3 regions of the Streptomyces sp. NRRL S-1813 genome follow, and region 3 is predicted to be linked to each of the others. Evidence: riboswitches for the same ligand, from Rfam matches in the RefSeq annotation. Region 3 holds a riboswitch; each other region holds the start of a gene.

Region 1 (9,670 bases), on a different contig from region 3:
AAAGGCCAGGCGTACGCTGTATGGCTGTAGGGCCGCCCCTGCCGCACCGAGCGACGTCGCGGCGGGGATCCGTACCGGGAGTAGGACGTTGCTGGAGAGCCTGGGGTCCCTTCGCGGCACCCCGTGGGTGTATGTGATCGTCAGTCTCTCGATCGTCCTCGATGTGTTCGTCCCGATCCTGCCCAGCGGAGTCCTGGTGATCACCGCGGCCACCACGGCCGCCGGCGCCGGTACCGCGGCGGACGCGGTCGGCGGCGTCGATGCCGCCTCCGTGCACACCGGCGCCCACCTGGCCGAGATGTTCTCCCTGATGCTGTGCGCGGCCACCGCCTCGGTACTCGGCGACATGGTCGCCTACCGGCTCGCCTGGCGCGGCGGCGACCGCTTCGACCGCGCCATCGGCCGCTCCCGTCGTCTGACGGCGGCGCAGGAACGGCTGGGCGCGGCGCTGACGCGAGGCGGCGGCGGCATCGTCGTACTGGCCCGCTTCGCACCCGCCGGGCGCTCCGTGGTCAGCCTGGGCGCCGGCGTCGCGCACCGCACGGTCCGCGAGTTCCTCCCGTGGTCCGCACTGGCGGGTCTCGCCTGGGCCGCCTACAGCGTGAGCCTCGGCTACTTCGGCGGGCACTGGCTCGGCACGTCCTGGGTGGGTACCGCCCTCTCCGTCATCGCCCTCTTCGCCGCCGGGTCGGCCGCCGCCTTCCTGATGCGCCGCCCGGACCGCCGCACGGCGCACTGACGGCCGGGGACCGTCGAACCGCCCGGCGTCCGGAGGAGAGGCCATCGGCAGCCGCTGCCCCGGACAGCCGCCTCCGCGCTGCGGGGCGAAAACCCTTGGCCGGTTGTCGGACCCCGGTGCGACGATGAAGCGCATGAGCGGCACCCACGAAAGCAACGGCCCGCACACCACCGGCGACAGCGCGCCCCGCGCCCCGGTCCCCTCCACCTGGCACCCCCGCCCCGAAACCGCCGGGGACGTGCCGGCCGTCCGCCGGATCGACCTCGCCGCCTTCGAGACGGCCGGCGAGGCGGACCTCGTCGATGCCCTGCGCCGTGACCCGGCGGCCTGGCTGCCGGGCCTGTCCTACGTCGCCGAGGCACCGGACGGCACACCCGCCGCCCATGCCCTGCTGACGGGCTGTCATGTCGGCACGGTCCCGGCCGTCACACTCGCCCCGTGCGCGGCACTCCCCGCGCTGTCCCTGGACGGTGCCCTGCCCCCGCGCGGCACGGTGCGCTACGCCGCGGCGTTCGGCATCGCCTGACGCCGGCTCCGCCCTGCCCGGCTTCGGGGCCTCCAGCCCTCGGCGCTGCGCTGTGCTGGTCCGGCCTGCGCCGACCTGGCCTGGTCCGGCCCGTGCTGCCGACGGTATGGCCGGGGGCGATCCCGATCCGGAGTAAAGTCAACCGTCACACCACCCCGCCCACCGACTCCTGCGAGCGCCTCACCGCGCCCCCGGCGCCGGACCGGCGCCGCGCCGCGGCACCCCTGGGACGGGCCCGAACCCACACGCGAGGCACATTTCGGTGAACCAACCGCCGGTCGTCGAATGGACCGAGGCCGACGAGCCCCGTTCCGCCCGTTGGCGCTCCGAGAACGGCGCCCCGCCACCCCGCCGCGTCGTCATCGCGGACGACCGGACGAAGGCCGACGACGCCTACAAAATGGCCTGCGAGGGCACCGCGCTGCTGTGGCGCGGCGACTTCCACAACGCCCGCCAGTTGCTGGCGGCGCTGGCCCGCCGCATCGACCGCCGCCCGCGCAAGGCGCCGCCCGCCGATGCCACCCAGGCGTTCCATGTGCACCGCGCGGCCCAGAATCACCGCGCCCGCATCCTGGGCATGCTGCTGGTCCCGCTCGATGCGACCCTCGCCGTCCCGCTGCACCGCGCCCCCGATGTCCGCGAGGCCTGCGCCAGGGCGTACGGCCCCGGCGAGCCCGCCGCCGCGGAAGCCGCAGGCGGCACCGAGGGCCCGGACCCGACCGCCTCCCTCGTCTCGCTGCGCGAACTCCTCGCGCTCATCGGCGCCAACGAATGGCGCAAGAAGGGCGTCGAGATCCCGGCGCTCGGCGGCGACCGTATCCATCCGCATTACGGGGTCTTCTCCCCGGCCCGTGGCGAGTATGTCGACCTGGTGGCCGAGGCGCCGCTGCCCCACGACGAGCTGGCGTTCGACATCGGCACCGGCACCGGCGTACTGGCCGCGGTGCTCGCCCGGCGCGGTGTGCGCAGGGTCGTGGCCACCGACCAGGATCCGCGGGCGCTGGCCTGTGCCCGCGAGAACACCGAACGCCTGGGCGTCGCCGGTCAGGTAGAGGTGATCGAGGCCGATCTGTTCCCGGCCGGCCGTGCCCCGCTGATCGTCTGCAACCCCCCGTGGGTGCCCGCAAAACCGACCTCCCCCGTGGAGCACGCGGTGTACGACCCGGGCAACCGGATGCTGCACGGCTTCCTGCGTGGCCTCGCGGACCATCTGACCCCGGACGGCGAGGGCTGGCTGATCCTCTCCGACCTGGCCGAACACCTCGGCCTGCGCCCGCACGCCGAACTCCTCGACGCCTTCGCCAAGGCCGGCCTCACGGTCCTGGACCGGCTCGACATCACCCCACGCCATCCGCGCGCCCGCGACGCCTCCGACCCGCTGCATGTGGCCCGCGCGGCCGAAGTCACCTCGCTGTGGCGGCTGGGCCTCGCGGACCGGGGTGCGTCCGACCCCCGATAGGGCATGCTCCGCCCGGCCGGCCCCGAGGACCGTCCCCCGAGGGCGCGCCCCTCGGGGCCGCCCCTCCCGTAGTGCCGTGCCCCTGAGCATCCCGGCCTGCCACCGGCCCGCCGCCGACCGGGGGCGCGTCCGGCCGGCGCCCCACCCCTCAGGCACGATGGACGCACCATGGATTCCCGGCACCTCCTCTCCCGCGCCCGTCGGCTCGCCGCCTCCGCGACTCCCGGCCGACGCCGGCTGCTCGGCATCACCGGACCGCCCGGCGCCGGCAAGTCCACCCTCGCCGCCCACCTCGTGGCGGAGCTGGCCGGGCAGGCGGCGCTCGTGCCGATGGACGGCTTCCATCTCGCCGAGGCGGAGTTGCGCCGGCTGGGCCGTACGGACCGCAAGGGCGCGCCGGACACCTTCGACCCGGCCGGCTATGCGGCCCTGCTGGCGCGCCTGCGCTCCCCTGAGCCGGACACCGCCGTCTACGCCCCGGCCTTCGACCGCCGCATCGAGGAGCCGGTCGCCGGCAGCATTCCCGTGGCACCCCATATTCCGCTCATCGTCACCGAGGGCAACTACCTCCTCCTCGAATCCGCCCCGTGGCCGCGGGTCCGGGCGCTGCTCGACGAGGTCTGGTACGTGGAGCTGGACACGCCGGAGCGGATCCGGCGGCTGGTCGACCGGCATGAGCGCTTCGGTCGTCCGCGCGCCGACGCCGAACGTTTTGTGCACGCCTCGGACGAGGCCAACGCCCGTGTCGTGGCGGCCACTCGCGACCGCGCCGACCTCGTCATCACCTTCGCACCCGAAGAGGCCCCGCCTCCACCGACCGCATAACCCCGCTCCCCCGCCGCTGCCCTCCGGCGAGCAGCCCGGCCACCGACAGCGCGCCCCACCCCACGGACACCGCGACCGCCTTCAGCTTGCGGTCGCGGCCCGGCAGCGTCGCGCCGAGCAGTACGGCGTCCCCGAAGTCCGCCGCCATCCGCACATACGCGGCGGTGCGCAGCGCCTGGCCCTCCGGCGCCAGCGCCATCGCCAGCCCGCTCACCGCATCCCGCCAGGCCAGCGGGCGCAGCGAGGTCCGGGTCGCCGGCGCGGTCCGCCCCTCGGCGTCGACCAGCCCCGAGGGCCGCGCCAGCAGATCGGGCACCACCGCCACCGCTACTCCGTACACGGCCGTGGCCACCCCGACCGCACGCAACAGACCGACCTTCATGGGCCGTCCACCTTTCTCGTCCACCGGCCGAGCGGGCCCCGTCATGCCCGCCGCCTCATCAACTCCTTTCCGCGGCAACCCTCTTCCCAAACGACATCGCCGATGTCATCATGACATCATGAGTGTCACTGAGGGGGATGTTGAAGGGAGTATCGAAGAGGATGCCGAAGGGGACGCCGAGGGGGATGCCGTGAGTGTCGTCGCGAGCCATACCGAGCGTGCCGGCGGCGGGGATCCGACCCCCGCCGAAGACCTGCTGTACGGCGTCATCCGACGCCTGTGGCCACTGCACCGCACGGTCGTCCGCGCGGTGGAGCACGAGCTGGCGGGCACGGGCATGACGGCCGGCGAACACGCCCTGCTGGACGTGCTGCGCAGCGAAGGCCCGCAGACCGTCCCGCAGTTGGCGCGTGTCATGGGGCTCGACCGGCAGCCGGTGCAGCGCTGGGTGAATCACGCCGCCGAGCTGGGCCTGGTCGCGACGGCCCCGAACCCCGCACACCGCCGCTCCTCCCTGATCCGGCTCACCACCGAAGGCACGGCGGCGATAGGCGGCATCCAGGCGTTCGAGGCGTCGGAGCTGCGCCGGCGGCTGGCCGATCTGCCCGCCGGGGACGTCCGTACCGCACTGCATGTACTGGACCGGCTCGGCGAGGAATTCCGGCACCTGGCGAACGGCCCGCGCCGAGCACCGGAGGAAAGCGACAGTCAGGGCAGTTGCGGCAGTGGCGGCAATAGCGATGACAATGGCATCACGCCCGCTTCACCGCATCAGGTACACAAAGGACGGCCCGCAAGATGACCCGAGGAATCACCGCCTGGTCCGAGATCGACAACGGCATCGTGCCGGTCGACGACGGCGAGCTGTTCTACGAAACGGCCGGCTCGGGCCCCGCGGTGGTGCTGCTCCACGGCGGCATGCTCGACCAGCACATGTGGGACGAGCAGTTCGCCTGGCTGGTGAACTCCGGCCTGCGCGCGATCCGTTACGACTTCCGCGGCCATGGCCTGTCCTCCACCGTGGCCGGCGACTACGCCAACCACGACGACCTGTGCGCCCTGCTCGACGCGCTCGATGTCCCCGGCGCCGTCCTCGTCGGCCTCTCCCATGGTGCGCGGGTCGCGCTCGACACCGCCATGGCCCACCCGGACCGGGTGACGGCCCTCGCGCTCGCCTCCCCCGGGATCAGCGGCCGCGCCTTCACCGACCCCTTCCTCCTGGAGCACATCAAGGCGCAGGTGGCGGCGATCGGCACCCCCGACGGCGCGGAACGCTATGTCGAGCACTTCCTGCGGATGTGGGTGGACGGACCGCATCGCGAACCGTCCGCGGTGCACCCGGGATTCCGTGAGCGGATGCGTGCCTCGGCCGAGGCCAATGTGGAGGTGCATGCCGACGGGATGGGCGCCGGTATGCCCCTCGAGATCGGCGCCGCCGACCGCCTCGGCGAGATCCGGGTGCCGACGGTCGTGTTCGACGGTGACCTCGACAGCAGCGACATCTCCGCCAATGCCCATGCGATAGCGCTGACCGTCCCCGGCGCCCGAAGAGTCCGGATACCGGGCGCGGCCCACATGGTCAATCTGGAGAACACCGCGCTCTTCGACCACGAACTCCATGCCTTCCTCTCGGCCCTGGAGTACTGACGCCCCGCGACCACCGATCGCCCACCGACCACGGCCCGGCCCCCGCGAACCTCGCTCCTCCCGAGCGGCGGTTAGAGTGACCGGGCCGTGGTGTTCGGGAAGACCGGTGACGGACCGTGTGGTCCCAGTCCGGAGCGGCCCTCGCCACTGTGATCGGGGATCTTCACCCCTTCCACAGGCGCACGGCGCGCCGGTGGCGCCACTGACCGCAGCCCGCGGCCGGGAAGGCGGGGGCGGACGCGTACACCCTCCCCCAAGCCAGGAGACCGGCCACGGCATCTCACGAACTGATCCACGAGGTGCTGGAGCGTGACCGCCGGATGGCCCTGTCCACCGATACCCGCAACACCCCTGCTTCCGCCGCTTTCCGCTGGCGCCGGCAGGACACCGTCCGCACCGCGGGCCTGATGGCCGTCATAGCCGGTCTGCACGTCGTCGCCTTCGGCGTGCTCTTCCTGCTCGTGGTGCCCCATCACTACGCCGTGGGCAGCCAGGTCTTCGGTGTGGGGCTCGGCATCACCGCCTACACCCTCGGCATGCGGCACGCCTTCGACGCCGACCACATCGCCGCGATCGACAACACCACCCGCAAGCTGATGGCTGACGGAAAGCGGCCGGTGTCGGTCGGCTTCTGGTTCGCCCTCGGCCACTCCAGTGTCGTCGTCGCGATGGCGGCTCTGGTGGCGGGCGGCGCCCAGCTCGCGGGCACGCTGCTCAACGACGAATCCCGTACGCACCAGATCCTGGGCACGATCGGCACCACGATCTCGGGGACGTTCCTCTACCTCATCGCCGCCCTGAACCTCATCGCACTGGCCGGGATCTGGCGGGTCTTCCGCGGTATGCACAACGGCCACTACGACGAGGCCGAACTGGAACAGCGCCTCGACGCACGCGGCTTCATGAACCGCTTCCTGGGCCGGTTCACCCGCTCGATCTCCCGTCCCGGCCAGATGTTCCCGCTCGGCTTCCTCTTCGGGCTCGGCTTCGACACCGCGACCGAGGTGACCCTGATGGTGATGGCGGGCAGCGGCGCCGCGGCCGGCCTGCCCTGGTACGCGGTGCTGTGCCTGCCGCTGCTCTTCGCCGCCGGGATGAGCCTGTTCGACACCCTCGACGGCACCTTCATGAACTTCGCCTACCAGTGGGCGTTCTCCAACCCGGTGCGCAAGGTCTACTACAACCTCACCATCACCGGCCTGTCGATCGCCGTCGCCTTCTTCATCGGCACGATCGAGCTGGTGACCGTGCTGCACGACAAGCTCGCCCTCAACGACCCGCTCACCGGCTGGATTTCCGGCCTCGACCTCGACAATGTCGGCTTCCTCATCGTCGGCCTCTTCGTGGTGGTGTGGGCAGCGGCGCTGGCGTACTGGCGACTGGCCGGCGTCGAGAAGCGCTGGGCGGCGCGAACGAAGCCGACGACGCAGGCGGGACAGGCAGAGCAGGCGGAGCAGGCCGCGCTGGGCGCCTGAGGCACCTCAGCCCCAGCAGCCCCGTACGCAGCCGCCGCCCGTGCCCGTATCGCCGCGTGGGCGCGGCTGCCCGGTCAGGTGGCCGAACCGGCCGCCGCGCCCGTCATCAGATCCGGCCCCCAGCGCTCCAGCGCCGCCGCCAGGTCGAGGGGCAGCAGCCGGTCCGGCTGGTCCGGGCCCGGCCAGTCCTCCCGCGGGACCCGCCACATCACCTCGAACTCGTTGCCGTCCGGGTCCTTGGCGTACAGCGACTTGGCGACGAGGTGATCACTCGACCCCACCAGCGCACCCCGCTCGACGAGCCGCGCATGTGCCGCGACGAGTTCGCCGAGCGTGCCGATCTCCCAGGCCAGGTGGTAGAGCCCGACCCGGCCGGCCTCGGGCCCCGGTGCGTCCGGTCCCACCGCGAACAGTGCCAGGTCATGGTCGTTGAGCGAGCCGGGGGCGCGGAGGAACGCGGCCCGTCCCGGAATCTCGGTCCCCACCGTGAGCCCGAGGGTGTCGGTGTAGAAAGCGACCGACCGCGCCACATCGCGGACGTAGAGCACCGCGTGGTTAAGACGTCGTACGGACATGAAGCCTGCTCTCCGTTTCTGCCGCAGCAGTACGACCAGGGGCCGCTGCGCCCTCCCCACTCTGATCTACCCCGCCCGCCCCGTCCCTGCCCGGAATCCCCGGGCCGGTATCCGGAGGGTCTCCGGCCCTTGGACCGAGGTCCGGGGGATGGTTCACTTCCGGACCAGCAGCACCACGCCTGCCAGCACCACGCCCAGCACCAGTGCGGCCACGCCGTAGCCCGCCCGGTGCGCGCGCAGGCCCGGCAGGACGCGGTCGACGGCGTAGCGGCCGGGCCCGGTCAGCGCCAGCGCCGCCGCACCGGCGGTCAGCAGCAGCTCGTACTCCACGCCCTTGGGCGCGAAGAAGCCCCCGCCCCACTTCACGGCGAGGGCATTGATCATCGTGCCGACGACCGCTGCCGCGGCGAGCGGCGTGAGCAGCCCGGCCACGAGCCCCAGCCCGCCGAGCGTCTCGCTCAGCCCGGCGACGACGGCCATCGTCCTGCCCGCCGGATAGCCGCTCATCGTGAAGAACTGCGCGGTCCCGTCCAGCCCCGGACCTCCGAACCAGCCGAACAGCTTCTGGGCGCCGTGGGCGGCCATGGTCAGTCCGAGCGCGATCCGCAGCAGGAACAGCCCGGTGTCGTAGCCGTGCGGCGAGGGGGCATGGCGCGTCGAGGTGCCGATACGGGCGGACTGGAGAGTGCCGAGGGGGGATGTCATGGGGAGCGCTCTTTCGCATGTCGGGGACGGGTCCGCGAGGCGCCGCGGAGAATTACTTGAAACTTCAAGTCACGTCCCGACGATACACAGCGGCCCCACCACGAACAACAGCGCGTAGGGCCGGTCCCGAGAACACCCCCCGCCCGCCCCACGCCCTGCCGTGATCCCCGCCTGCCCGGCCCGGCACCGGTCAGGGTGCGGCGGGCGGGACCGCTGCGACTGCCGACCGCTGCCCGAGGAACGCGGCGATCGCCCGGTCGAAGTCGGACCGTGCCACCGCCGGCCGCGGATTGGCGGCGGCCGCCTCCCGTTGCGGCGCCAGCGCCGCGGCCACCGCCAGCTTGGCGGCCCGGATCGCCGCGGGTGGCTGCTCGGCGACAGCGGCGGCGAGGCCGGAGGTGCGGGCGGCGAGATGCTCCTCGGGCACGCTGTCGTCCGCGAGCCCGAGGCCCACCGCGGTACGGGCGTCGACCAGCCGGCCGGTGTAGAGCAACTCCCGCGCCGCGGCAGGTCCGGCCAGCGCGACCATGCGTGCCGCAAAGGCCGGACTGGCGAGGATGCCGAGCCGGGCGATCGGCATCCCGATGCGTGCACTGTCCGCCATGAACCGCAGATCGCAGGCGAGAGCGAGTTGGCAGCCCGCCCCGGCGGCGACACCGCGGATCTCGGCGATCACCGGAACGGGACAGTCCTCGATCGCGGTGAACGCCGCTTCCATGCGGGCGAAGGACTCCTCGACGTATCCGGAATCCGCATCCACCCAGTCGGTCATGTTCGAGCCGGCGCAGAACGTGTCGCCGTGCCCACGGATCACCAGCACCCGCAGCGACGGGTCATCCCCCAACTCTCCGACCTGGCGGGCCAGTTGCGCCCAGGCCCGGCCGGGAAGGGCGTTACGCCGGCTGCCGTCACCGATACGGATCTCCGCGACCCCGCCGGACCACGACGTGGCGATGACGGTTTCGGGAGCGGGCCGGGAGGTCACTTCGCGGCCTTTCGCGCGCGGAGAGCGGCCAACTGCCGTGGGCCGACACCGAGGCCGGTCAGGACCTGCGCGGTGTGCTCCCCGTGCCGGGGCGGCGGGGTGCGCACGGCCGCCGGACTGCCGGACAGCTTGATGGGCGAGGCGACGGTGCGCAGGGTGCCGGCGTCGGCGTGCTCGATTTCGGCGACCATCTCGCGCGCGAGGACCTGCGGGTGCCGCAGGGCCTGGTCGACGGTGTTGATCGGTCCGACCGGTATCTCCGCCTCGGTGAGCAGCTCGGCCCACTCCTGCGCACCGCGTGCGCTCAGCGCCCGTTCGATGAGCGGGAGCAGTTCTTCGCGATGGCGGACCC
Region 2 (9,670 bases), on a different contig from region 3:
GCGATCTCCGGGACCGTTCTCGCCGATCGTCTGCGCCATCGGCACGAGAGCGAGCGCAACAGCGAGGCGCGGCGGCGGGCGGTGTACATCGAGTTCATCACCGCCGCCGGGGTGGGCCATGCGCGGCTGCGGCAGATCGCCCAGTGCCCGGAGGCCGAGGCCGACCTCGCTGCGGCCGCCCGCGCGGCACTGAGCGACGCCGGGATCCGTGAAGTGCGCGAGCGGCTGTTCATCGACGCGACGACCGACATCGCCGGTGCCGGGCAGGCGATGTTCGAGCGGCTGCGCGCATTGCAGCGCGTTGTTGCTGAGGGCGCCGGGCAGTCATCGCCCGCGTTCCACGACGTCTACCACCCGTATCTCGAAGCCGTATGGGCCTATCGCGTGGCGGTGCGCGAAGAACTCGAAGGCAAGTCCTTCGCCCCTGCGGCCTTCGGGTGGGAGGAGTGGGACGGCAAGGACCGGTGTGCGGTCTGCCGCCGGGAGGCAGCGGCCACCGGGGCCTGAACGCCGGTCCTTGGGCCGCCGGCTTTGGCCGGTGGCCCCGAGCCGTGCTGCTCTCGCCATGGCAGCGTCCACCGACGCGTTTCGGCAGAGAAATTGGCTGGATTGCGCGCTGCCGACGTGAATGCAGGAACCATCACTTATGGTGACAGGTTGTCAAACCCTAGGGAGGCCCTGGACCGCGGCTCCTTCGAATTTTGGAAGGGTTTGACTGCTTGGGTGAGACAGAATTAAAGCGGGGATCGGGGGAAGTTTTGTCGGGTACTAAAGTCGATCCGAAGTCGCTGCGTGCGGCCGCGGTGCATGGCGAAGAGATGCAGGCCGGCATCGGGAATGCCCTGGGAAGCCTGAGCGCACAGCATCAGGGTTTGCCGGGGCAGGCGCCGGGGTTTGAATTCGCTGACGAGTTGCTGAGAACGCATCAATGATGGCAAGGCCGGCTCCATGATGTGGGGAAAGAGTGCGGTGAGGTCACGCGATCCCTCAGGGCATCTGCGGGTGAATACCAGAAGAACGAAGAGGAAACTGCCAACGCTTTCACTCGGCCCGCTGGAAACCTTGTTTCCGTTCGCCCTGCGGCACAGAGTTCTGCCCGCTACGACAGTCCTTTTGGGTGATGTCGATGACTCTGACCGTGCGAGACCTGGAAAACCTCCGTTTTTCCGCACTGGAAAGCGTGAAGGATGAATGGGCACAGATGGCCCAGCGGCTCGGGGGGTATGGCGACCGAGTGGATACTCATATGCTTCGGCCCCTGAGTCATGACTGGTCTGGAGAGGCGGCAGATAAGGCGCAGAAGCGTATGCGCAGGCTGAGCGAAAATTTCCAGTTCAGCGGCCAGGAATGCGCACTCGTTCAGACGACCCTGGACGGCGCCATCACCGAACTCCGGGCACAGCAGAAGATGCTCCATCAGGCAATGGACAGGGTCAATCAAAAAGGGTACAGGGTGACTCCGACCGGTGAGGTCGTGTATGCCGACGACGGAGATATACCTACGGGAGACCCTGACGCAGGTGTGCCGGCTAAAGAGTATGAGCGGCGCACTCTTGAGGAGGACATATTTGCCGTCCTGCGCAGTGCCCAAGAAGTAGACGCACGCTATCGCCTGGCTCTGGCGAGACTACGGGTCGGCCGAGGGCTTGCAGTGAACGGTCTGGAGTCGCAACGGGATGCCTCGGACATCTCCAAGATTGCGGGAGTGGCCGTCGGGCTCGAATCAACTCCGGCGAAGGGTACCGACCCGAAGAAGGTCCGAGACTGGTGGAACGGGCTGAGCGAGGAGGAGCGGGAGGAGCAGCTGGCGCTGAATCCGAGCGTGATCGGAAACCTCGACGGCATCCCCGCGAAGACTCGTGACAAGGCGAATCGCGTTAACCTTGACCGGCTGATCGACAGGTATCCGCCTGGAACGGAAGTTCCGCCAGGCGTGGCGCGGCAGCAAGAGGGCTTCGAAGTGATCAGGGCCCGCTTGGCGAAGGATTCCGGCAAGGAACCGGAACCGTTGCTGCTCGGCATCGGGCCGGAGGGGCAGGGGCGGGCCATCCTGTCGTATGGAGACCCCGATACTGCGGACAACGTCGCTGCCTACGTCCCCGGACTCAATACGCAACTCAGGGACGTCGGAAAAGAAGACGGGGATCGCGCCCGGAATATTTGGGATTCCACGACTCTTGCTGACGGACATCACAAGACGGCCTCAATTGTCTGGCTTGGATATGACGCTCCGCAGCTGGGCCCGGACCGGTTCAATGAGAGTGACATGTCAGTCGCCGGGGAAGAGCGGGGTAAGCGGGGCGGCGCCGACTTCGGTAATTTCCTGGACGGAATTCAGGCAACTCATCAGGGCGACCGGCCGCATGTAACAGCGATTGGGCACAGCTATGGATCGTTCACGCTGGGCCAGGCGGCGCAACGCGAGGGCGGGATCCCTGCTGATGACATCGTCCTCGTGGGCAGTCCTGGGACGGGAGCACAGAGAGCCGAGCAGCTCGGGGTCGGCGCAGACCATGTGTGGGTAGGTGCGGCCGAGAACGATCCGGTCACTCATACCCCTTCTCAATTGGAAGAGAGCTTTGGCATTGCCGGACACCTCATGGATCCGCATGAGGTGCAATTCGGGCAAGATCCGGCCAGTGAAGACTTTGGTGGGCGTCGATTCAGCGTCGCGGACGGTGATTACCAGAATTCACATTCGAATTACTTTGATGAGGAGAGCAGCGGAGACTCGCTCAAAAATATGGGAAGGATCGTGGCCGGACGTCCGGACCAGGTTTCCTTCCAAGGAAGGCGGTAGAGGTGAGGAGTCGGCAGGCTTTCTTCGCAGTAGTCGCCAGTGTGGTGCTCGCGTCGGGCTGTATGAGCGGTTGCTCGTTGTTGCGGAGCGATCCCGAGCCAACTATGCACGTGGGTCAAGCTGTCAAGCGGATCGACTTGGCCCTGGAAGAGACTTTCGCGACGGTGCGCCCACATCTTAAATGGCGTGACGGCCCGGCCAAAATGAATGAACGAAGGAATTCGTTCACGAATACGGCGGACGGGGAAGTGTCCGTTGGTAGGACTCGCTATGTGCGGACCAGCCTGTCCAAGGCGAAGCTTGCCGAGCTGGCCGAGAGAGTAGAAAAACACTGGCGTGCGGTGGGGTACAAGATCGGCGATGTCCATTCCAGCGAGCCCGCGTTTTCCGGGACGGCGTCAGACGGGTGCATCATAAAATTCGCGGTGGGTGGCTCCGGTAACGTCTATTTCTACGCCGGCGTCGGCGCCATATCCCCCGGGTACGGCGGTGAAGTCGAGGGAGAAGAGGGTGACAGATTTCCCAAGGCGCCGAATGGTGGCCCCGACTACACGCCGGACGTGCGGGACCCGTACTGGTCCAAGTGACCTCGCGCCGACGCACGCTTACAGCGGTAGTGCGTGACTCTGCCCGTGGCCCCGCCCCGGGGCCACGGGCAGGGGCAACCCCTCTTCGCCCTACTTCTCCGACTGCTCCGGATACCTCCGCGGCGTCCACACGACCTCGGTCCCGTCGTCGCGCCGTACCGCCCGGGTCTGGGACGAGCCGACGATCAGGAGAGTGCGCATGTCGACCTGGAGCGGGTCCAGGTCGGCCAGGTGGACGGTGCGGACGGATTCCTCGGGGCCGCCGATGTCGCGGGCGAGGATGACCGGGGTGTCGGGGGCGCGGTGTTCCAGGAGGAGTTCGCGGGTCTTGCCGACCTGCCAGGTGCGGCTGCGGGAGCCGGGGTTGTAGAGGGCGAGGGCCAGGTCGGCGGAGGCCGCCGCATGGAGGCGTTCGGCGATGACTTCCCAGGGCTTGAGGCGGTCGGAGAGGGAGATGACCGCGTAGTCGTGGCCGAGCGGGGCGCCGGCGCGGGCGGCGGCGGCGTTGGCGGCGGTGACGCCCGGCAGGACGCGTACGGGGATGGCACGGTACGGGTCCTGGGAGGCGACCTCCAGGACGGCGGTGGCCATGGCGAAGATGCCGGGGTCGCCGCCGGAGACCACGGCCACCCGACGGCCGCGCCGGGCGAGGTCGAGGGCGAGTTCGGCGCGTTCGGACTCGACCTTGTTGTCGGAGGCGTGGCGGCGCTGGCCGGGGCGCAGCGGGACGCGGTCCAGGTAGGTGGTGTAGCCGACGAGGTCTTCGGCGGCGGCCAGCGCGCCACGGGACTCGGGGGTCAGCCAGAGAGGGCCTGCGGGGCCGGTGCCGACGACCACCACTTCGCCCGGACCGGAAGGTGCGGCGGCCTCGTCGGCCTCCGCTCCGGGCGCGCTGTAGGACTGCTCGGCGACGCGGCTCGGGACGACGGTGACGGAGAAGTACGGGACCGTCTCGGCGTCGATGTCCGTCAGCTTCTGCGTGCGTTCGCCGGGCATGGTGGCGCGTTCGACGTAGTGGGCCTCCGGCAGGCGGCCGGAGCGTTCCATGGCGCGGCGGACGGCGGGGAAGGTGCGGCCGAGCTTCATGACGACGGCGGTGTCGGTCGAGGCCAGACGGGCGGTGAGTTCTTCCTCCGGGAGCGTGCCGGGGAGGATGGTCAGGACCTCGTCGGCCTCGGCGAGCGGCTTGCCCAGGCGGGCCGCGGCGGCGCTGATGGAGGTGACGCCGGGGATGACCTCGGTCGGGTAGCGGTGGGCCAGCCGCTTGTGCATGTGCTGGTAGGAGCCGTAGAAGAGCGGGTCGCCCTCGGAGATGACGGCGACGGTGCGGCCGGCGTCGAGGTGGGCGGCGAGGCGGGCCGCCGCGGACTCGTAGAACTCGTCCAGGGCGCCCCGGTAGCCGCCGGGGTGGTCGGTCGACTCGGTGGTGACCGGGTAGACCAGCGCTTCCTCGAGGTGGTCGGCGCGCAGGTGCTCGGCGGCGATGGAGCGCGCGATCGAGCGTCCGTGGCGGGCGCTGTGGTAGGCGATGACATCGGCCCGGTCGATCACCTGGACGGCCCGGACCGTCATGAGGGACGGGTCGCCGGGGCCGAGGCCGACCCCGTAGAGGCGGCCAGGGCCAGTCGTCTTCGCGACGCTGCCGTCACCGGTTGCCTGCTGCTCGCTCACGCTTACTCTTCCTCGCTTGCCATGGCGTTGATCGCGGCCGCGGCCATGGCGCTGCCGCCACGACGGCCGCGCACCACGATGTGGTTCAGCTTCGACGGGTGGGCGATCAGCGCGTCCTTGGACTCCGCGGCGCCGATGAAGCCGACGGGTATGCCGATCACGGCGGCCGGGCGGGGCGCGCCCTCCTCGATCATTTCGAGGAACCGGAAGAGGGCGGTGGGGGCGTTGCCGAACGCGACCACGGCGCCTTCCATACGGTCCCGCCACAGCTCCAGGGCCGCGGCGCTGCGGGTGGTCCCCATACGGGCGGCCAGGTCCGCGACCGACGGGTCGGCGAGCGTGCACAGCACGTCGTTGTTCGCCGGCAGCCGTTTGCGGGTGACGCCGCTGGCGACCATGTTGGCGTCGCAGAGGATCGGCGCTCCGGCGTGCAGCGCCTTGCGGGCGGCTGCCACCACGTCGGGGGTGAAGGCCAGATCGCGTACCAGGTCGACCATGCCGCAGGCGTGGATCATCCGGACCGCTACCTGGCTGACGTCGGCGGGCAGCCCGGCGAGATCCGCCTCGGCGCGGATGGTGGCGAAGGACTGGCGGTAGATCGCCGCACCGTCCTTCTCGTAGTCGAACGCGGTCACTCTGGCCTCGGGGGTGTCGGGTGCGGGAGGGCTCGGTGGTTCAGGTGGATCGGGCGGTTCACATGAATCGGGTGGCTCGGGTAATTCAGGCGGTTCACATGGCTCGGGTGGCTCGGGTGGTTCATGGGGCGGGGCATGGGGCTTTGGCGTTGCTGTGGTTCATGGGGCCGGGGCCGGGGCCGTGGGCGGGGGCGCCGCGGGGCGTGCGGCGGTCGGTGCGGTGTCCGGCCCCACCAGTGCTGCCCGGTAGCCCTCCGCCGTGGCCAGCACGTCGATCCAGGTGCCGTGCGGGTGACCGCAGCGGCGTGCGCAGCCGGACCAGTAGACGGGGAGGCCCTCGGGGGCGGGACCGGTGGGCAGTCCGTCCGGGACGGCCGCACCGGCGGCGAGCGCGGCCGTCGCGTCGGCGCGTACGTCGGTGAGGGACTTGGCGCAGCCGGGGCGGCCCGTACAGGCGCCGAGCCGGTGCCAGGGAGAGGCCGGGTCGGTGATCAGTCCGGCGGTGGTGAGCTCCGCCAGCCGGCGGGGTGCCGCGGCGGCCGGCAGTCCGGGCAGGACGATGCCGCGCCACGGGGTGAGGCGCAGCGCCCCGGAGCCGTCGCCGGCGGCGATCGCGGCCAGCAGCCGCCATTGGGCCGCTGACAGCCGGCCCAGCGGTGCCAGGACCGAGAGCGCACGGTCGTCGTCGGGGCCCTCGACGATGCCGGGGGCGGCGGAGTCCGCGTACGGCAGGGAGGTGCGGGCGCCGGGTGCGGGAGCCTCGGCCACGTACGTGGCCGCGATGCCCGCCGACCGCAGCGCCGCCGCCACGTCCCGGGCCGTCAGGCCGTGCCCGTCGGGGAGTTCACGGACCCGCCAGGCACCGCTGCCGCTCGCCGCGGCGGCGGTCAGGAAGGCCTCGGCGGCGGCGAGCGCGGCGCGGGGTGCGTCCGGTCCTGCGATCCGCAGCGCCGCCGCATCGTCGCCGACCCGCAGCAGGGCGCCGCCGGCCGGGCCGGACCGGTCCCCGGCCGGTTCTGCGAGCAAGCTCACATCTCCGCCGAGCGCCGCCACATCGCCCCGCCCGTCGTCCAGGACGAACAGGAAACGGCCCGAGAGGGCGGTCGCGGACTCGCTCGCACAGAGCAGTGCGTCCAGCTCACGAGCCCACCGTCGCACGTCAGAAGGGGTGTGGCGGTCCAGCCCGGCCAGCGGGGAAGCGAGGATGTTGCGGATGCGTTCATGGCGCTCGGAGGGCAGCAGGCCGGCGTCGCGCAGCAGAGCGGCGAGCCGGCCGCCGCAGCCCTCCGCAAGGCCGCGGAGCTCGACGTTGCCACGGGAGGTGAGGGAGAGATGGCCGTCACCGAGCAGGTCCGCGGCGTCGGCCAGGGCACCGGCCTGACGAGCCGTCAGATCTCCGGCGGGCAGCCGGACTCGGGCGAGGTGGCCGTCGGTGGCCCGGTGCAGCCGCAGCGCTCCCGGGCAGGCGTCACCGCGGTCGCGCAGCGGCGGTGCGGCGGCCTGGGGCCGTGTCGAGGGGGAGGGCGGCATGGCCGCGAGCATACCCACGGGGGCGGGCGCCGATCCGGGCCGGATCCGGCCATGAGCCCGGCCCGCGGCGTGCGCGCCCCCGGCACCGGTCCGGCCTGCCCCAAGGCCCGCTTACCTCGGCGCTCCACAGCCCTTACTATGCAGGTCGGTGGGTCGGCTGACCCACCGACGCCAGCGACGGCGCAGGGTCCTACGGCCCTAGGGAGGAAGCCCGGTGAGAATCCGGCGCGGTCCCGCCACTGTGAACCCGGAAACCACCGGGCGAGCCAGGAACTCCCGCCGTCCTTACGACCACCCGGGGCGCGGACACCCCGAGGAAGGCCTGCGCTCGCATGCTTCTGCTGCTGTCGACCTCCGACACCGACCTGCTCAGCGCCCGCGCGGCCACGGGTCCCGTGCCGTACCGGCTCGCCAACCCCGCCCGGCTCGACGTCGCCGAGCTGCCCACGCTGCTGGAGGGCTGTGACCTCGTCGTCGTACGCCTCCTCGGCGGCATCCGTGCCTGGGAGGAGGGCCTGGAGGTGCTGCTCGCCGAGGACCAGCACCGGCCGGTCGTCGTGCTCACCGGTGAACAGGCCCCCGACGCCCAGCTCATGGAGCAGTCCACGGTCCCGGTCGGCATCGCGGCCGAGGCGCACGCCTACCTCGCGCACGGCGGGCCCGCCAACCTCGACCAGCTCGCCCGCTTCCTCTCCGACACGGTGCTGCTGACCGGCCACGGCTTCGACCCGCCGGCCCCGGCCCCGTCCTGGGGCCCGCTGGAGTGGGAAGCCCGCAACGAGACCGGCCCGCTGATCGCCGTGCTCTACTACCGCGCCCACCACATGAGCGGCAACACCGGCTTCGTACGGACCCTGTGCGAGCAGATCGAGGCGGCGGGCGGCCGCGCCCGGCCCCTGTTCGTCGCCTCCCTCCGCGCCCCCGAGCCGGAGCTGATCGAGGAGCTGCGGGCCGCCGACGCCCTGGTCACCACGGTCCTCGCCGCGGGCGGCACCAAGCCCGCCGAGGCCTCCGCCGGCGGCGACGACGAGTCCTGGGACGCGGGCGCGCTGGCCGCCCTCGACGTACCGATCCTCCAGGCCCTGTGCCTGACCGGGCCGCGCAGCGCCTGGGAGGAGAACGACGAGGGGCTGTCGCCGCTGGACGCCGCCTCGCAGATCGCCGTCCCCGAGTTCGACGGCCGGCTGATCACCGTCCCGTTCTCCTTCAAAGAGGTCGACGAGGACGGTCTGCCGATGTACGTCGCCGACCCCGAGCGCGCCGCCCGGGTCGCCGGCATCGCTGTCCGGCACGCCCGGCTGCGCCACATCCCGGCCGCCGAGAAGCGCCTCGCGCTGGTGCTGTCCGCGTACCCGACCAAGCACTCCCGGATCGGCAACGCGGTCGGCCTGGACACCCCGGCCAGTGCCGTCGCCCTGCTGCGCCGCCTCCAGGCCGACGGCTACGACTTCGGCACCGAAGAGGTTCCCGGCCTCGTGTCCGGCGACGGTGACGAGCTGATCTACGCCCTTATCGAGGCCGGCGGTCACGACCAGGAGTGGCTCACCGAGGAGCAGCTCGCCCGTAACCCCGTCCGTATCCCGGCCGCCGACTACAAGCGCTGGTACGCCACGCTCCCGCAGGAGCTCCGGGACTCCGTCGAGGAGCACTGGGGGCCGCCGCCCGGCGAGATGTTCGTCGACCGCAGCCGCAACCCCGACGGCGACATCGTGCTGGCCGCCCTGCGCCGGGGCAATCTCCTGATCCTCATCCAGCCGCCGCGCGGCTTCGGCGAGAACCCGATCGCGATCTACCACGACCCCGATCTGCCGCCCTCGCACCACTACTTGGCGGCGTACCGCTGGATCGCGGCCTCCGCGGACGACGGCGGCTTCGGCGCGGACGCCATGGTCCACCTGGGCAAGCACGGCAACCTGGAGTGGCTGCCCGGCAAGAACGCCGGCCTGTCCGCGGCCTGCGGCCCGGACGCCGCCCTCGGCGACCTCCCGCTCGTCTACCCCTTCCTGGTCAACGACCCCGGCGAGGGCACCCAGGCCAAGCGCCGGGTGCACGCCACCCTCGTCGACCACCTCGTGCCGCCGATGGCCCGCGCCGAGTCCTACGGCGACATCGCGCGCCTGGAGCAGCTGCTCGACGAGTACGCGGCGATCTCCGCCATGGACCCGGCCAAGCTGCCCGCGATCCGCGCCCAGATCTGGACGCTGATCCAGGCCGCCAAGCTCGACCACGACCTGGGCCTGGAGGCCCGCCCCGACGACGACGGCTTTGACGACTTCCTGCTGCACGTCGACGGCTGGCTGTGCGAGGTCAAGGACGCCCAGATCCGCGACGGACTGCATGTCCTGGGCGGCGCCCCGGCCGGTGAGGCCCGCGTCAACCTCGTCCTGTCCATCCTCCGCGCCCGCCAGATCTGGGGCGGTACGTCCGCCCTGCCCGGTCTGCGCGAG
Region 3 (9,670 bases):
GTACGGGCAGCGGTTCGAGGCGACCGTGGCCACCCGGGTGCGGGCCCCCGCCGACGGGTCCCCCGGCGAACGGTGCCGTGTCGTCGGCCGGCACTGCGAGTCCGGCGATGTGCTCAGCACGGGCGTGTTCCTCCAGGACCCGCGGCCCGGGGACCTGATCGCCGTCCCGGCCACCGGCGCGTACACCTACTCCCTCGCCAACAACTACAACGCGGCCCGCCGTCCACCGGTCGTCTTCTGCCGCGACGGCCGCTCCCGCCCCGTCGTACGACGCGAGACCTACGCGGACCTGATGCGCCGCGACCTGCCCTGACGGACCCCTGACGGGCTCCCGCCCCTCCCCGGATCGAGGCCCCTGTGCGACCCACCGATGTACTGCCCGGCCAACCACCCCTCGCCCGACCGGGCCTGCGCCACCAACTCCTGCGCTCGCCGGACTGCCGCTGCCCACCTACCTCATGTTCGCCGGCTGGCTCGCCCTGGCGCTGGCCGTGTACCTCGGCTACAGCCGGCACCGTTCGCGGCTCCGGTGAGCCACGGGCCGGGGCCGGCCCCCCACGGGCGCCGGCCCCGGCCCGCCCTCGTCAGGAAGCCGCGCCGGGCAGACCGCCGCGGATCTCGCGGGCCGCGGCGACCAGGTTCTCCAGGGCGGCGCGCACCTCGGGCCAGCCGCGGGTCTTCAGACCGCAGTCGGGGTTGACCCACAGCCGTTCGGCAGGGATCGCACCGAGTCCCTTGCGCAACAGTGCCGTTGCCTCGTCCACGTCCGGTACGCGCGGCGAGTGGATGTCATAGACACCGGGCCCCACCTCGCGCGGATAGCCGGCCGTGGCGAGCTCCCCGGCGACCTGCATATGGGAGCGGGCCGCCTCCAGGCTGATGACATCGGCGTCGAGATCGTCGATGGCCTGAAGGATGTCGCCGAACTCCGCGTAGCACATATGGGTGTGGATCTGGGTGTCCGGGCGGACCCCGCTGGTGGTGAGGCGGAACGCCTCGGTGGCCCAGGCCAGGTACTCCGCATGGCCGGCGGTACGCAGCGGCAGCGTCTCGCGCAGCGCGGGCTCATCGACCTGGATCACCGAACTCCCGGCCGCTTCGAGGTCGTTCACCTCGTCGCGCAGGGCGAGCGCCACCTGCCGGGCGGTGTCGCCGAGCGGCTGGTCGTCGCGGACGAAGGACCAGGCGAGCATGGTGACCGGACCGGTGAGCATGCCCTTGACCGGCCGGTCGGTGAGCGACTGGGCGTACGTCGTCCAGCGGACCGTCATCGGCTCGGGGCGGGAGATGTCCCCGGCCAGGATCGGCGGGCGGACGTAGCGGGTGCCGTAGGACTGCACCCAGCCGTGCTGGGTGGCCAGGTAGCCGGTGAGCTGCTCGGCGAAGTACTGGACCATGTCGTTGCGCTCGGGCTCGCCGTGCACCAGGACGTCGATGCCGGCCTTCTCCTGGAAGCCGAGGACGTCGCGGATCTCGGTCTTGATGCGCTCCTCGTACCCCGCGGTGTCGATCCGCCCGGCCCGCAGATCGGCGCGGGCGGTGCGCAGTTCGGCGGTCTGCGGGAACGAGCCGATGGTGGTGGTCGGCAGCAGTGGCAGCCCGAGGTGCGCGCGCTGGGCGGCGGCCCGCTCGGCGTACGGCTGCGAACGGCGGCCGTCGGCGTCGGTGACGGCCGCGGCACGGGCGCGTACCACCGGGTCATGGGTGAGCGCCGAACCCGCCCGGGAGGACAAGTCGGCGCGGTTGGCGGCGAGTTCGGCCGCGATGGAGCCGGTGCCCTGGGCCAGGCCACGCGCCAGCGTCACGACCTCCGCGGTCTTCTGCCGGGCGAAGGCCAGCCAGCGGGCGATCTGCGGGTCGATGTCCCGCTCGGCGGCGGCGTCCAGCGGGACGTGCAGCAGCGAGCACGAGGACGAGACATCGACCCGGTCGGCCAGGCCGAGGAGCGTCCCCAGCGTGGCCAGCGACTTCTCGAAGTCGTTGATCCACACATTGCGGCCGTTGACGACACCGGCCACCAGCCGCTTGCCGGGCAGCCCGCCGACCGCCGCCAGATCGCCGAGGTTGCCGGCCGCGGCACCGGTGAAGTCCAGCGCCAGTCCGTCGACGGGCGCCTTGGCCAGCACGGGCAGCGCCTCGCCCAGCCGGTCGAAGTACGAGGCGACCAGCAGCCGCGGGCGGTCGCCGAGCGTGCCGAGATCGCGGTAGGCGCGGGCCGCGGCGTTGAGCACGGCGGGGGAGCGGTCCTGCACCAGCGCCGGTTCGTCCAGCTGCACCCAGTCGGCGCCGGCCGCCCGCAGATCGGCGAGCACCTCGGCGTAGACGGGCAGCAGCCGGTCGAGCAGCGTCAACGGGTCAAAACCGGCCGCGACACCGGGCGCGGGCTTGGCCAGCAGAAGATAGGTCACCGGCCCGACGAGGACCGGGCGGGCGGTGAGGCCGAGACCGAGTGCCTCCGTCAGCTCGGCGACCTGCTTGGCGGAGTCCGCGGCGAAGACCGTGTCCGGACCCAACTCCGGTACCAGGTAGTGGTAGTTGGTGTCGAACCACTTGGTCATCTCCAGCGGCGCCACGTCCTGCGTGCCGCGGGCCATCGCGAAGTAGCCGTCCAGCTGGTCGGCGGCCACCGCGGCGCGGTGCCGGGCGGGGATCGCGCCGAGCATCACGCTGGTGTCCAGGACGTGGTCGTAGTACGAGAAGTCGCCGGTCGGCACCTCGTGGACGCCGGCCTCGGCGAGCTGTTGCCAATTGCCGCGGCGCAGCTCGGCGGCGGTGCTGCGGAGGGCGTCGGCGCCGACGCGGCCCTTCCAGTAGCCCTCAATGGCCTTCTTCAGTTCACGGTGCTGCCCCTGACGGGGATAGCCGTGCACGGTGGCGTGTGCTGCCGCGGCTGCGGACGTGCTGGTCACGGAACTCTCCTTCGCGAGTATGTCTCCATGGACCCCGGGACGGGTCGAGGACGCGAAGGGACGGCAAACCGGACGGACCCCGGCGCGTTGCCGCGTCGTGCCCGTCTGATGTCCGCCGACCCGCCCTCGAGGTCACCGAGATCTCCCCGCGCACCGGTCGCGCGGGGGCACTGGCAGGTCTTCGGACTCGCGGGCACGTCCGCCGAAGGCGGACATCTACTGGCCGTCGCTTCCCAGACCCGGCCGGGCCCAGTGCGTATGACGGCGGTCGTTCCCACTCACCGCTGCGGGGCAGTCCCGGACTTCCACCGGGTTCCCTCTTGCGACGCGCCTGCCTGGCGGGCAGGGGCGAACCAGTTGCTGCGGCCACCCTAGGGCATGCCGTCGACGTCCCGCCCGGCCCGCGGCCCGGCCGCGGCCGGAACCGGACGCCGCCGCCGGGCCGCGCCTTGCGCTGAAGCGCGCTCCAGCTCCTAGCGTGAGCGCACCACCGGAGAGCCGCTCCGATCGAAGGGAACGACGTGCGCTACACACTGTTCGGCAGGACCGGTCTGCGGGTGAGCGAGCTGAGCCTGGGCACCATGACCATCGGCGAGGACTGGGGCTGGGGCGCGGACAAGGACACCAGCGGCCGGATCCTGGACGCGTATGCGGACGCGGGCGGCAACTTCATCGACACCGCCAACAACTACACCGACGGCGCCTCGGAGCGGATCCTGGGGGAGCTGCTCGAAGGCCGCCGGGACAGCTTCGTCCTGGCGACCAAGTACACCTGCGCGACCCGCAAAGGCGATGTGAACGCGGCGGGCAGCCACCGCAAGAACCTCGTCCGGTCGGTGGAGGCGAGCCTGGACCGGCTGCGCACCGACCACCTCGACGTGCTGTGGGTGCACGCACGGGACAATTTCACGCCCGTGGAGGAGGTGATGCGGGCGCTCGACGACGTGGTCCGGTCGGGGAAGGTGCTCTACGTCGGCGTCTCGGACTGGCCGGCCTGGGAGATCGCGCAGGCGAACACCCTCGCCGAGCTGCGCGGCTGGACCGCGTTCGCGGGCTCGCAGCTGCGCTACAACCTGCTGGAGCGGACCCCGGAGCGCGAACTGCTGCCCCAGGCCCGCGCCTTCGACCTGGCCGTGCTGGCCTGGGCGCCGCTCGCGGCGGGCCGGCTCACCGGCAAGTACCGCCGCGGTGAGACGGGCCGGCTGGATGTCGTCGGCGAGGACGACCGGCGCGACCACCACGCCGAGGAGACCGTCACCGCGGTGCTGGAGATCGCCGAGCTGGGCGGCTGGAGCCCGGCGCAGGTGGCGCTGGCGTGGCTGCGCAGCCGGCCCGGCAACATCATCCCGATCGTCGCCGCCACCAAGGAGAGCCAGCTCCTCGACAACCTGGCCGCCGTCGATGTCGCGCTGGACGCCGACGCGCTGGCGCGGCTCGACCGGTGCAGCGCGGTGCCGCTGGGCTTCCCGCACGACTTCCTGCGGGAGCCGGGCATCACCGAGAACGTCTACGGCGACCGCTGGTCCGAGATCGAGGACCGGCGCTCCACTTACCGCCGTACGACGAGCGAGATCCGCTGACCCGCTCGTCCCGGCGCGTACGGTGCCACGTCGCCGCCCCGGCGGCCGGCTGCCCGGTACGCCGAACGCCGCCGCCCGGATGGCCGGGCGGCGGCGTCTGCGGTCTAGTGAGGTGGGTGTGGCCCGCGGGGGCCGGACCGGCCGGACCGAAGGAGACGGACGCCCGATGAGGAAGATCGCCAGGACGGCTGTCGCCGCGGCCACCGCCGCCCAGTCCGCCGCGGGCCTCGCGGCGTCCACCCGTACATGAAGGCCCCGCTCACCGCCCGCCGGCCCGGCTACCGCCGCTCACCGTGAGACCTGGAGAAGCCGTGGCACCAGACAACTCCGTACCGGAGCGCGGGCGGCAGCCCCGCCGGGTCGCCCGCGGTGTCGCGCGGCTGCTGGCGGCGGCCGGGCTGGCCGTGGACGCCTACCTCCACGCCCGGCTCGCCGGCCGGTACGACGAGGTCACGGCGACCCTCGGCCAGGGCCTGCTGTTCCGCATCGATGCCGCGCTGGCCGCGCTCGCCGCCCTGCTCGTGCTGACCTGGCGCCGCCCGGCGGCCGACACCTTCGCCTGGCTCGTCGCGGCGGGCGGACTCGCGCTGCTGCTCCTCTACACCTACGTGGATCTCGGCGCGCCGGGGCCGTTGCCGGACATGTACGAACCGGGCTGGAGCAGCGACAAGAAGCTCGCCGCCCTGGCCCAGGCCGTCGCCGTCCTGGCCACCGTCTTCCTGCTGCTCACCCGCCCCCGCGTCCTCGGGAGGCACCGCAGATGAGCGTCCGCCGCAGGGTCAGTGCGTCAGCGCGCTGCGCTGCTGCCACTGCTCCCAGCTCTCCTGCCAGACCTCCAGGCCGTTGCCGACGTCGGTCTTGTTGGTGTTGCTGGTGCCCTTCACCTCGACCGTGGAGCCGATCGGCAGGAAGTCGTAGATCTTCTTGGCGTCCGAGGTCGTCATGCCGAAGCAGCCGTGACTGTTGTTCTCCACACCGAGCGACTTGTTCCACGGGGCGGAGTGCAGGAAGGTGCCGGACGCGGTGAGGTGGGTGACCCACTTGGAGTCCAGGCTCCACTCGTCGCCGTGGCCGATGGTGGCGGAGTCCATCGTCTCGGCCGCGTTCTTGCTGCGTACGGTGTGCACCCCGCCGCGGGTCGGGTCCTGCGGGGAGCCCGCGGAGCCGGTGATGCTGCCGACGCTCTTGCCGTTCTCGTACATGGTCAGCGTGTGCGAGGGCACATCGATGACGGCCTTGTGGTCGGCGCCGATGCGGAAGCCGAAGTTGTAGTCGCGGGCGAACCAGCCGCCGTCGTCACCGGAGTTGATCCCGGACAGTGCGCCCTTGACGGAGACCTTGGTGCCGGCCGGCCAGTAGTCCTTGGGACGCCAGTCGATCCGGTCCTTGCCGGAGTAGTCCTTGACCCAGCCCCAGGCGCCCTGCACCTTCGGCTGGGTGGTGACCTTCAGCGCCTTCTCGATGTCGGCGCGCCGGTCCTTCGCTATCGGGTGGTCGAAGAGGATCGACACCGGCATTCCGGTGCCCACGGTCTGCCCGCCGCCGGGGGTGTTGGTGAGCTTGTTGACCTTGTCGGCCCGCTCCGTGGTGAACTTCGACGTGGCGGAGGATTCCGTGCCCTGCGTCGACTTCGTCTTGGTCCGCACCGTGTAGGTGGTCTGCGGCTTGACCTTGCCGTCCGACTTCCATGACGCGCCGTCACCGGCGAGCCGCCCGGCGACCGTGCCGCCCTTGTCGTCCTTGACCTCGACCGAGGTGAGCTTTCCGCCGTCGGCCCGCACGGCTATCTCGGAGCCGAGCTTGGCCGAGGTGTTTCCGGCGGCCGGGGTGACGGTCACCTTCGCCGCGGGCTGGTCCGTCTTCGACGCGTCGGCACCCGACCCGCACGCGGTCAACAGCGTGCCCGCCGCTATCAGAGCGGGTATCAACCGGGCGGGGTGGCGACGTGATCCGGCGTACACGGGGATCCCTCCAAAGCAGAACAACTGACAGTGGCGGGGCCCGGCCCCGTGCGGGGATATCCGTCCAGGGCCGTCGATGCACCCGCCGCATGTACAGAGGGTTTGTCTGCTTCGGTGGTTGTCCGGTGTGCCGGATCATTAGGACACAGTTCGATTTCGGAGACATGAAGAAGCGGCGGGCGGCCTGCCGGCTGCCCGCCGCGCTCCCGTATGCGGCCTGCCTCAGCTGGACGGCGGTGTTTCGCCGCCTCCCGGCTGGGTGACTTCGCCGCCGTGTGACCCGCTGCTGCCCGGTGTCCCCCCGCCGGTCGTGCCGCCGGTCGTGTCCCCGCCGCTCGTGCCCTCGGAGGCGGTCGGGGGCTGCTCGCTCGGCCCGCCGGTGGAGTCGGACCCCCCGGTGTCCGCCGGTGACTCGGGGGAGGCCGTGCCGGTGTCGGAGGTCGGGGGGCCGGATGTCCCCGTCGAGGTCTCACCGGCCGACGGCGAGCCGTTCGGCGGGGACTCGGAGGCCGTGGGCCCGCTGGGGGTTACGTCCGGCGGGGCCGTCGGGGTGTCCGTGGTGCCGGTGCTGCCCTCGGGGCGCTTGAACCACTTGCCCGTCTTCGGGTCGCGCAGGACGAATTCCTTGATCTTGGTCTTTGCGGGCTTGACGACGACCGCGTTCGAGGGCTGGTATCCGGGCCACTTTGTACCGACCGTCTTCACATTGCCCTGGAGGGGAGTCGGCTCCGTGAGCGGGTTCCCGCACTTGCAGCGCACCCGCGGCACTCCGTACGAATCGACCATGACCGCCGTGCCGGCCTGGAGGACCGACTGGAAGCCGGTGGCCTTGCCGTCCTTGAAACCGTGGTTGGTGACCCGGGTGTCGTAGCCCAGCTGTAGGGGCGTCAGCGACCGCAGATAGGACGGGACCTGACCCGGCTTCTTGCCCAGGACCCCGGCGAACGCCTGGTTCCGCTCGGGGCTGCCGGTCAGATACGTGATCTGCTTCTCGACATCACAGCTCGCGCTGTTCTGGGTACCGCCGTAGAGGCCGGGCGTCGCGCCCTCGAAGGTGCTGTTCCCGCCGCCGGACGGCTTTCTGGGCTTGGCGGACGAGGTCGGGGAGGAGTCGTTCGCCGTCGACTTGGTGACCGGGTCCCGGCCGGTCGAGGCGGCCGGTTCGGCGAACACCTCGCTGGTGCCGGAGCCGCCCGGCCGGGTGAGCACCATCGTCACGATCGCCGCGGCGACCACGGCGGCCGCGATGATGGCGACCCGCGGCGCGGACCGCCACCAGGGCTTGCCGCCCCCGGCCGCGCCGCCTGCACCGCCACCCCCGCCGCGCCCGGAACCGCCGCCTCCGCCCCCGCCCCCGTCGCCCTCACCGGGGCCGCCCGGGGGAATGCGGGATCCCGGCTCGGTGGGCTCCTCCGGCGATGTCCGTCCCGGTGCCGGGCCCACCTGCGTGGGCTCGTGCGACGGTTCGGAGGACGGGCCGGACAGTGGGCCCGACGGGGGGCCGGTCGGGTGGCTGTCAGGCGGCGGTGGAGATGTCACGGGTCCCTCTTCCGACGCTGGCGGGCCATCCGGCGGTGCGAATTTTGCCCGTTTTTGTCAATGTCCAGACCATTGTGTGCCCGGGTGTGACGCCGTCCGCAAGCGGGGTGGCGCGCCGCTGCTTACGGTGGTGCGTGCATGCCGTGAGTGCTGGACATGTACAGAGTCAGGCCCTTTGTCCCGCTGTGACGGATGGCCAGAAGTCCGTGCATGTCGGCCGAGAAGTCCTTCCAGGCGGATCGTGGGTAGGCGGTCCCGTGACCGGCAGGAGAGAGCGTGAGCCAGATGCGAGGCCCTGCGCCGGACGGCTCGCCGGGCCCGGTCCGCCGCCGCGGCGCACCGCCCGCCGTACCGGCCTGGGCACAAGCGCTCGGCGCGGCCGTGGCGGGCATCGTCACCATGCTCGTGGTCGCCGCACTCGGCCTGTGGGCGGCGGGCGCGGCGGACCTTCCCGGCGGTGCGTTCCCCTCCGTGGTCGCGGCCACGGTGCTGGTCGCGGCCGGCGGTTCGGTCGGTCTCTACGGCGACGTCGGCGGCCTCGCGCAGGCCGATGCCGCGCTCGATGTCGTACCGCTGTCGGTCACGCTCGCCGGTGCGCTGGTGACCGCCGCCGTCTTCCTGCTGCCGCTGCGTCACCGGGCGGTGGCCGGCACCCGGGAGCTGCTCGCCCGGATCGCCCGAACGGCGGTGTGCTGGCTGGTGCTTCTGCTGCTGCTCACGCTCGCCGCCCGGCACAGCTTCCGGATCTCCGTCGGCAACGGCCTCGCCGAACAGCTCGGCGCCGAGCTGGGCGCCACCCCCACCCTCGGCTTCCGCGCCGATGTGGCCGCGACGCTCGGGTTCGGACTGCTGTGGGTGCTGGCGCTGCTCGTGCTGACCTTCGTCGTCTCGCGCCGGGCCCCGCTCTCCTCCCGGCTGCTGCACTTCCAGGATTCCGTACGGCCGCCCGCCTTCGCGATGCTGATGACGCTGCTCGGCTATGTCGTGATCGGTCTGGTCGCCGGCATCGTCGAGCTCTGCACCAACGGACGCCCCGCCCAGACCCTCGCCGTCATCTTCCTCGGACTGCCGAACCTCGCCTGGATGGCGCTGGGCATCGGCACCGGCGGCGCCTGGGTGGGGCATGTCGACAAGGCCATCGGGCTGCCCCTGCCGCCCGCCCTCGCCCAGGCGCTCCGCGCCGACGGGCAGCGGACCCTCGACCTCGGCTCGCTCTCCCGCTACGACGGCCGGGTCTGGTACCTGGTGGCGGCGGCGGCCGTGGTGCTGCTCGTCGCCGCCTTCACCGCGGCGGTCCGCTCCCCGGCACGGCGGCCGGCCTGGCGGCACGCCGTCGAGATGGCCGTCGCCCTGGCGCTCACCCTGCTCGTCGTCGGACTGCTCACCCGGATCTCCGCCCACTACGGGCTCTCCCTGATCGGCCTCGGAGACCTCGGCGGCGACCTGGGCGGCGAGATCACCCTCGACCCGCAACTGCTCCGGCTGGTGGGCGTCGGCCTCGCCTGGGGGCTGGTCACCGGCTTCGTCGGCAGCGTGTTGGCCCGGCGGGTACGGCATCCGGGCGAGGTACGGGAGGCGGACGAGGCGCGGGAGCCGTAGGGGGTCTTCCTGATCTCCGGTGGACCCGTGCAGTGCGGGCGCCGCAGTGCCGGGAGGCCGTGCGGCGCGGGAGCCGTAGCAG

The links. Region 3 has a riboswitch for cobalamin ahead of metE (5-methyltetrahydropteroyltriglutamate--homocysteine S-methyltransferase). Riboswitches for the same ligand answer to the same signal wherever they lie in the genome.
Region 1: it holds a riboswitch for cobalamin, as region 3 does, so the genes downstream of both, IF67_RS0131640 (HoxN/HupN/NixA family nickel/cobalt transporter) here and metE (5-methyltetrahydropteroyltriglutamate--homocysteine S-methyltransferase) in region 3, are expected to answer to the same signal.
Region 2: it holds a riboswitch for cobalamin, as region 3 does, so the genes downstream of both, cobN (cobaltochelatase subunit CobN) here and metE (5-methyltetrahydropteroyltriglutamate--homocysteine S-methyltransferase) in region 3, are expected to answer to the same signal.

Annotation. Positions count from the first base shown of each region.
Region 1 covers NZ_JOHB01000032.1:61,589-71,258, reverse strand. The annotation lists gene IF67_RS0131675 (DedA family protein) at 89-739, shown strand; gene IF67_RS0131670 (GNAT family N-acetyltransferase) at 873-1,265, shown strand; gene IF67_RS0131665 (methyltransferase) at 1,528-2,724, shown strand; gene IF67_RS0131660 (nucleoside/nucleotide kinase family protein) at 2,893-3,549, shown strand; gene IF67_RS0131655 (hypothetical protein) at 3,506-3,931, opposite strand; gene IF67_RS0131650 (MarR family winged helix-turn-helix transcriptional regulator) at 4,050-4,733, shown strand; gene IF67_RS0131645 (alpha/beta fold hydrolase) at 4,730-5,578, shown strand; cobalamin riboswitch at 5,650-5,868, shown strand; gene IF67_RS0131640 (HoxN/HupN/NixA family nickel/cobalt transporter) at 5,866-7,053, shown strand; gene IF67_RS0131635 (VOC family protein) at 7,128-7,628, opposite strand; gene IF67_RS0131630 (DoxX family protein) at 7,782-8,333, opposite strand; gene IF67_RS0131625 (enoyl-CoA hydratase/isomerase family protein) at 8,524-9,318, opposite strand; gene IF67_RS0131620 (CaiB/BaiF CoA transferase family protein) at 9,315-9,670, opposite strand, start outside.
Region 2 covers NZ_JOHB01000014.1:74,806-84,475, reverse strand. The annotation lists gene IF67_RS0121225 (hypothetical protein) at 1-507, shown strand, start outside; gene IF67_RS43815 (hypothetical protein) at 720-932, shown strand; gene IF67_RS41810 (alpha/beta hydrolase) at 1,127-2,800, shown strand; gene IF67_RS43810 (hypothetical protein) at 2,911-3,387, shown strand; gene IF67_RS0121215 (precorrin-2 C(20)-methyltransferase) at 3,478-5,058, opposite strand; gene IF67_RS0121210 (precorrin-8X methylmutase) at 5,061-5,693, opposite strand; gene cobG (precorrin-3B synthase) at 5,853-7,223, opposite strand; cobalamin riboswitch at 7,391-7,518, shown strand; gene cobN (cobaltochelatase subunit CobN) at 7,556-9,670, shown strand, end outside.
Region 3 covers NZ_JOHB01000031.1:25,265-34,934, forward strand. The annotation lists gene lysA (diaminopimelate decarboxylase) at 1-313, shown strand, start outside; gene metE (5-methyltetrahydropteroyltriglutamate--homocysteine S-methyltransferase) at 585-2,909, opposite strand; cobalamin riboswitch at 3,079-3,267, opposite strand; gene IF67_RS0131110 (aldo/keto reductase) at 3,431-4,489, shown strand; gene IF67_RS0131120 (hypothetical protein) at 4,801-5,253, shown strand; gene IF67_RS0131125 (L,D-transpeptidase family protein) at 5,269-6,417, opposite strand; gene IF67_RS0131130 (DUF6777 domain-containing protein) at 6,673-7,893, opposite strand; gene IF67_RS0131135 (streptophobe family protein) at 8,266-9,588, shown strand.